2 linked regions of the Sediminicoccus sp. KRV36 genome follow. The protein of the gene in region 2 interacts with the protein of the main gene of each other region in a pairwise test. Links are inferred from orthologs where the notes say so. Each region holds a gene or a part of one and is shown on either strand. Other genes may lie near its edges.

Region 1 (3,312 bases), 310 kb from region 2 along the record:
TCATCACCATCGGCAATGCCCGCCCGCTGGACCAGGCCTTGCAGCACGCGACGACGGAGATGCAGCGCTGGCTGGGCGAGGATTACGGGCTGGATGCGCGCGCCGCGAGCCATCTGATGGGAATGGTGGTGCGCTATGATGTGGGGAATGTGTTCAACCCGGCCTATACGGTGGCGTGCCGGGTGGCGAAGAAGTGGTTGAAGCGATGATAGGACATCCTTTCCGCCCAAAGACCCGACATCGCTAATATAAGATACTTAGAACAGTGTTTTTAACACTTTCGCCACACCCTCAACTAGCTCTTCAACCTGCTCCACTGTGGGCTCTTTAGATTTATTATGGTCACAGAGATTTCGTAGATCCGCAAGATGTTGCGTTGCCCTCCATCGCGGTATGTCAATTACATCTACAGTACGCAACGCGTCATTGAGATCAGCGATCGTCAGGTTTTTCTTGGAAATTAACACATTATGATTTCTGCAGATTTGTGCCAAATGCTTTTCCAATACGACCCCTGCGACAGCTCCAGCTGCCCGGAGGAATTTTTTCTTTGACAGAGCCTTGGCTGATTCTATCTCACTGTCAAATAAATCAGCCATTGCGAGTTGTTGAATATCGAACAGTGAACTTTTGAAGCGCTGCTTAGCCGATGCGACTATATTTAATTGTTGCTCCATTCGAGTTAAGGCTGCTTCACGCGATACTCCGCCCGGCATTCGCAAGCCATGCAAGTAATCTTCTATTGTATAATTTTCCCATCCTAAGGTTTTTCTGTTTTGTGGCGTCTCGTAGTTTTTCGTAAAATCCGCCAGACGGTCAGGTATGAGTTGCCGCACAACAGAGCGTGCTTCAGAATACCAACCCTGATAGGTCGAATTGAATTTTGGCAATTTTGAAATATAGTTATCGGCTTTATCGCCTAATAACTCTTGAATATGCTTGGTGGCCTCCGCTTTGGCAACCTCGTATTGCATTGCGGCTAGCAAGGATTGCCCCTCTTCCACTAGCCGAGCGAGATCCGCTTCGTAACGCGCCAAGTTGGTCGACATCGATGAATCCGCCTGCCATCATTTTCATGATATGCCGATGCGTGCGTTAAGGGAAGATAACGTGAATATGCAGGAGGCGCTCACCCCCGCTTGCGCAGCACCAGCGTCGCCCAGGGATCCAGGCTGATCCGGCGTTCCAGCACCAGCCCCGCGCGCTGATGCGCGGCCAGCACCATGCGCACCTGCTTGCCCAGCAGCCCCGCCAGGATGGCCGTGCCGCCCGGCTTCAGATGCGCCGCGAGGTCACAGGCCATCGCACATAGGGGCCGGGCCAGGATATTGGCGAAGATCAGGTCATAGGGCGCGCCGCGCGTGATGGCGCGGTGGTTGTAGCCAGTGGCGAGGATGGCGCGCAGCCGCGGCTTCAGCCCGTTCATCTTCGCGTTTTCCTCGGCGACGCGGACGGACCAGGGGTCAATATCGGTTGCCAGCGCCTTCACATGGAACAGCTTCGCCGCTCCCATCGCCAGGATGCCGCTGCCCGAGCCGACATCCAGCACGCGCAATGGTCGCCGCGCCACGCGCTCCAGCGCCATCAGGCAGCCCTGGGTGGAGGCATGTTCGCCCGAGCCGAAAGCCAGCCCCGCATCCAGGGTGAGGGCGATGCGGCCATAGGTGTGGCGGGGTGCGACATGGGTGGGGCGGATCAGGAAGCGGCGGCCGATTTCCTGTTCGGGGAAGGCTTCCACGGTGCGCGCCAGCCAGCCATCGGACTCCGTCAGGCTGCGGGTCAGCGGCGCTTCATGGCCCGTCAGGCCGGCGGCCAGGGCCAGGGCGGCGTGCAGCGCATCCTGGTCGGCCAGCGTGTCGCGCACGGCTTCGATGCGCCAATGGTCGGTCGCTTCGTCGTGAAACAGCGAGATGGTGGCGCTGACGGCCAGCAGTGCTGCCTCATAGGAGGGGACTGCGTCCTCGGGCAGCTGGTCCAGCACCAAGGTTTCGAGCTGCGCGGGATGTTTCTTCATGAGACTCTTTGGATCGAAGGTGCAGGAAACTGTGTTTCCTGCTGGGGGGCTCGGGGGGCAACGCCCCTCGATCTAAGCCGGCTCGACAAAACGGTCCAACACCCGCTTCACGCCCGCCTTCTCGAACTCGATTTCCAGCTTGTCGTCATCCACATCCAGCACGCGCCCATAGCCGAATTTGGTGTGGAAGACGCGCGTCCCCCGCGCGAAGGCTTTTTCGCGTTCGGGCCTTTGATCCACCTCCCAGGCGCCGGCCTCGATCACGCGCGGCCGGCGCTGGGAGGACAGCGGGGCCCCCGCTGAAAACACGCTGGATGGCATGCGGGCTGCCTGAGCCACGCCGCCCTCGCGCAGGATTTCGCTCTCGGGGAGTTCATCGAGGAAGCGGGACGGGATGGAGTTCACCCAGTTGCCGTAGATGCGCCGGTTGGCGGCATGGCTGATGGTGCAATGCCTGCGGGCGCGGGTGATGCCGACATAAGCGAGGCGGCGTTCTTCTTCGAGCGCCTTGGCGCCGCCCTCATCCAGGCTGCGCTGCGAGGGGAACAGCCCTTCCTCCCAGCCTGGCAGGAAGACCATGTCGAATTCCAGGCCCTTGGCGGCGTGCAGCGTCATGATGCCGACCTTTTGGCCCTCGGAATTATCGTCATTTTCCATGACCAGGGCGATGTGTTCCAGGAAGGCGCCGAGGGTCGCGAAATCCCCCATGGCGCGCAGCAATTCCTTGAGGTTGTCGAGGCGCCCCGCGGCCTCGATGCTGCGGTCGGCCTTCCACATCTCGACATAGCCGCTCTCCTCCAGGACCTGGGCGGCGACGACGACATGGCCCTCGCGTTCCAGGGCCGCGTTCCAGCGGCTCAGGCCTTCCAGCAATTCGCGCAGGGCCGCGCGCGGGCGGGGGCGGATGGCATCGGTCTGGCAGAGGCGCTCGGCGGCGAAGCGCAGCGGGATTTTCTCATCACGGCTCAGGCGGTGCAGCGCCGCCATGGCGGTATCGCCCAAACCACGCTTGGGCGTGTTCACGATGCGCTCGAAGGCCAGATCATCATTGGGCTGGGAGAGGGCGCGGAAATAGGCGATGGCGTCGCGGATTTCGGCGCGCTCGTAGAATTTGGCACCACCAAACACGCGATACGGGATGGCGAGGGTGATCAGCCTTTCCTCAAAGGAGCGCGTCTGGAATCCGGCACGCACCAGGATGGCGATTTCGCTCAAATTCTGCCCGTCACGCCGCGCTTCCTCGATGCGGCCACCGACCATGCGGGCTTCCTCCTCGCTGTCCCACAGCGACACCACGC
Region 2 (3,151 bases):
GGGTTCAAGCCGGTGAATGACACCTATGGCCATGCGGCGGGTGATGAATTGCTGAAGCAGATCGCGCATCGGCTGGATTGCGAGGTGGCGCGCCAGGGCATCGCCGCCCGCCTGGGAGGCGATGAATTCGCGCTGATGCTGCTGCTTGATCCGGCCGATCCCTATGCCGCGGCCGAGGATGCGGCCAAGCGCCTGATGGGCGTGGTGCGCGTGCCCTTCACCCTGCACCCCGATGGCAGCGGGGCCGGGGGAGGGAGCGTGCAGGTGCGCGTCGGCCTCAGCCTGGGCATCGCGCTGACGCCCGATGATGCCGAGGATGCGGCGGAGCTGATGCGCCGTGCCGATTCCGCCCTCTACCGCGCCAAGGCCGAAGGGCGCGGCCGCTTCCGCCGCTTCACGCCTGAGATGGACCCGCGCCTGGGCAAGCGGCGCGGCGCGATGCGCCTGGAGGCGGAACTGCGCGAGGCCCTCACCCAGGATGTTCTGACCTGCCATTACCAGCCGATCCGGCAACTGGCCTCGGGCCAGCTGCTCGGCTTCGAGGCACTGGCGCGCTGGCCGCATCCGACGCGCGGTTTTGTCTCGCCCAGCGAGTTCATCCCCATCGCGGAGGCCAATGGGCTGATCGTGCCGCTGACCGACCTGCTGCTGCGCCGGGCCTGCCGCGACGCCGCCGCCTGGCCGGAGCCGCTGACCCTCTCGTTCAACCTCTCGCCGTTGCATCTGGCCGAGGCGGACCTGCCGCGCCAGGTGGCGCAGATCCTGGCCGAGGCCGGGCTGCCACCCGGGCGGCTGCAGCTGGAGCTGACCGAGGGCGCCTTGCTGGGCGATCTGCGCAGCGGCCATGCCATGCTCTCGGAGCTGAAGGCGCTGGGCGTGCGCCTCGCCCTGGATGATTTCGGCACTGGGCATTCCGGCCTGCGCGAATTGCAGGCGCTGCCCTTCGACGTGATCAAGGTGGATAACGGCTTCGTGCGGGCCATGGCCTCGGATGCGGGGGCGCGCAAGATCGTTGCCGCCATCATCGGCCTGGGGGAAAGCCTGGGCCTGCCGGTGGTGGCGGAGGGGATCGAGGAACAGCTGGATGTGGATTTCCTGACCCGTCTGGGATGCGATATGGGGCAGGGATGGCTGCTCGGCCGGCCGATGCCGGCTGAGCAGGCGCAGGCGCTGATGCCGCTCCGGGCCGACCCACGGCGCGCGGCCGCGTAGGATTTTCGACATGGGGGGCTGGACAGGCTTCGGCCAGCGCTCTACACGCCCGCCTTCCGGTGGGGGGCATGCGCCCTCCGGCCGCAGGGAAACGCGGGAGGTCCGAGGCATGATCTGCTTTGGGGCCGCCAGGACCGCGGGTCTCTCCATTTTGAGAGGACTGAGTATTCATGGCTAAGAAGATTGCCGGCTATATCAAGCTGCAGGTGCCCGCGGGCAAGGCGAACCCCTCGCCGCCGATCGGCCCGGCGCTGGGTCAGCGCGGCTTGAACATCATGCAATTCGTCAAGGAATTCAACGCGGCGACGCAGCAGATGGAGCCCGGCACGCCGACGCCGGTCGTCATCACGGCGTATACCGATCGCAGCTTTTCCTTCATCACCAAGACCCCGCCCAACACCTATTTCCTGATGAAGGCCGCCAAGATCGAGAAGGGCAGCCTGACGCCGGGCAAGGGCGCCATGGTGGGCCGCGTGACGAAGACGCAGCTGGCCGAGATCGCCAAGGTGAAGATGAAGGACATGAACTGCACCGACGTCGAGAGCGCGGTGCGCATGCTGGTCGGGTCCGCCCGTTCCATGGGCATGACCGTGGTGGAGGGCTGAACATGACCAAGCGCATGAAGGCCCTTGCGGCCACCGTCGTGGCCGACAAGGCCTATCCGCTGAATGAGGCGATTTCGCTGGTGAAGACCAATGCGAAGGCCAAGTTCGACGAGACCATCGAAATCTCGATGAACCTCGGCATTGATCCCCGCCACGCCGACCAGATGGTCCGTGGCGTGGTCGGCCTGCCGAACGGCACGGGCAAGACGGTTCGCGTCGGCGTGTTCGCCCGCGGCCCGAAGGCCGATGAGGCCCGCGCGGCCGGCGCCGATGTGGTGGGCGCCGATGACCTCGCCGCCCTGGTGCAGGAAGGCAAGATCGACTTCGACCGCTGCATCGCGACGCCGGACATGATGGCCCTCGTGGGTCGCCTCGGTAAGGTGCTGGGCCCGCGCGGCCTGATGCCGAACCCGAAGCTCGGCACCGTGACCATGGATGTGAAGGGTGCCGTCACCGCCGCCAAGGCCGGCCAGGTGGAGTTTCGCGCCGAGAAGGCCGGCATCATCCATGCCGGCATCGGCAAGGCCAGCTTCGGCCAGGAAGAATTGCTGGCCAATGCCCGCGCCTTCGTGGACGCCATCCAGAAGTCCCGCCCGACCGGCGCGAAGGGGACCTTCGTGAAGAAGGTCGCCGTCTCGTCCACCATGGGCGTGGGCGTGAGCGTGGATGTGTCCAGCCTGCAGGGCTGAACGCCGATAGGCCACCCGATCAGCCCCGCGCAGCGGGGAAGCTGACCGGGCAACCCCGATCAGCCCCGCGTAGCGGGAAAGCTGAACGGGCACCCCGACCAGCCCCGCGTAGCGGGAAAGCTGACCGGAAAGAGTACCAAATTCGCCCCGGTGTGAGCCGGGGCGCGCAGGTGGCGGGCCTTCGGGGCCGCCGCCGCAACCTGTCGGAGATTGCAGGCGTCGCGGCTTTGGTTGCGACTTAATGGGTGTTCCCACCCGCCAGCATGAGACGGGGAACCGAGATTTTCCCGCCCGGGCCAAGGCCCGGGTCGGAATGGCTTGGCTTTCCGGCAACGACAGGCGAACGGGGCAGGGGGATGGTCCCCTTGCCCCCGTGTGAACCGGTCGAAGCCCTTCCACAAGGTTTCGGCCACCGACGGAGACGTGACGTTGGACCGTACGGAAAAGCGCGCCTTCGTTGACACGATGGCCTCGGTCTTCGCTCAGACTTCCTTCGTGCTCGTGGCCCAGAACAAGGGTCTCACGGTCGCGGCGGTGGATGATCTGCGGCGCAAGATGAAGGCTGCCGGGGCAACGTATAAGGTTGCGAAGAACCGACTGGCCACTCGCGCCCTCGACGGCACCCGCTTCCAGGGCATTTCACCG

What was found.
Region 1: the proteins of rplK (region 2) and LHU95_RS19295 interact in binary tests that used the Escherichia coli proteins (3 or more experiments, as listed by UniProt). The link is inferred for Sediminicoccus sp. KRV36 from one-to-one orthologs.

Annotation. Positions count from the first base shown.
Region 1 is NZ_CP085081.1:4,075,377-4,078,688, reverse strand. Bases 73-3,068 are described here. They hold LHU95_RS19295 (50S ribosomal protein L11 methyltransferase), read right to left. Parts: upstream 2,015-3,068; coding sequence 1,130-2,014; downstream 73-1,129. Other genes in these bases: LHU95_RS19290 (UvrD-helicase domain-containing protein), read right to left, coding at 2,087-3,068; LHU95_RS19300 (hypothetical protein), read right to left, coding at 258-1,049; LHU95_RS19305 (acetamidase/formamidase family protein), read left to right, coding at 73-209. Outside these bases: more of LHU95_RS19305, read left to right, coding at 1-72; more of LHU95_RS19290, read right to left, coding at 3,069-3,312. UniProt on the Escherichia coli protein: Methylates ribosomal protein L11.
Region 2 is NZ_CP085081.1:3,764,452-3,767,602, reverse strand. Bases 265-3,099 are described here. They hold rplK (50S ribosomal protein L11), read left to right. Parts: upstream 265-1,382; coding sequence 1,383-1,817; downstream 1,818-3,099. Other genes in these bases: rplJ (50S ribosomal protein L10), read left to right, coding at 2,936-3,099; rplA (50S ribosomal protein L1), read left to right, coding at 1,820-2,506; LHU95_RS17845 (EAL domain-containing protein), read left to right, coding at 265-1,212. Also shown: more of LHU95_RS17845, read left to right, coding at 1-264; more of rplJ, read left to right, coding at 3,100-3,151. UniProt on the Escherichia coli protein: Forms part of the ribosomal stalk which helps the ribosome interact with GTP-bound translation factors.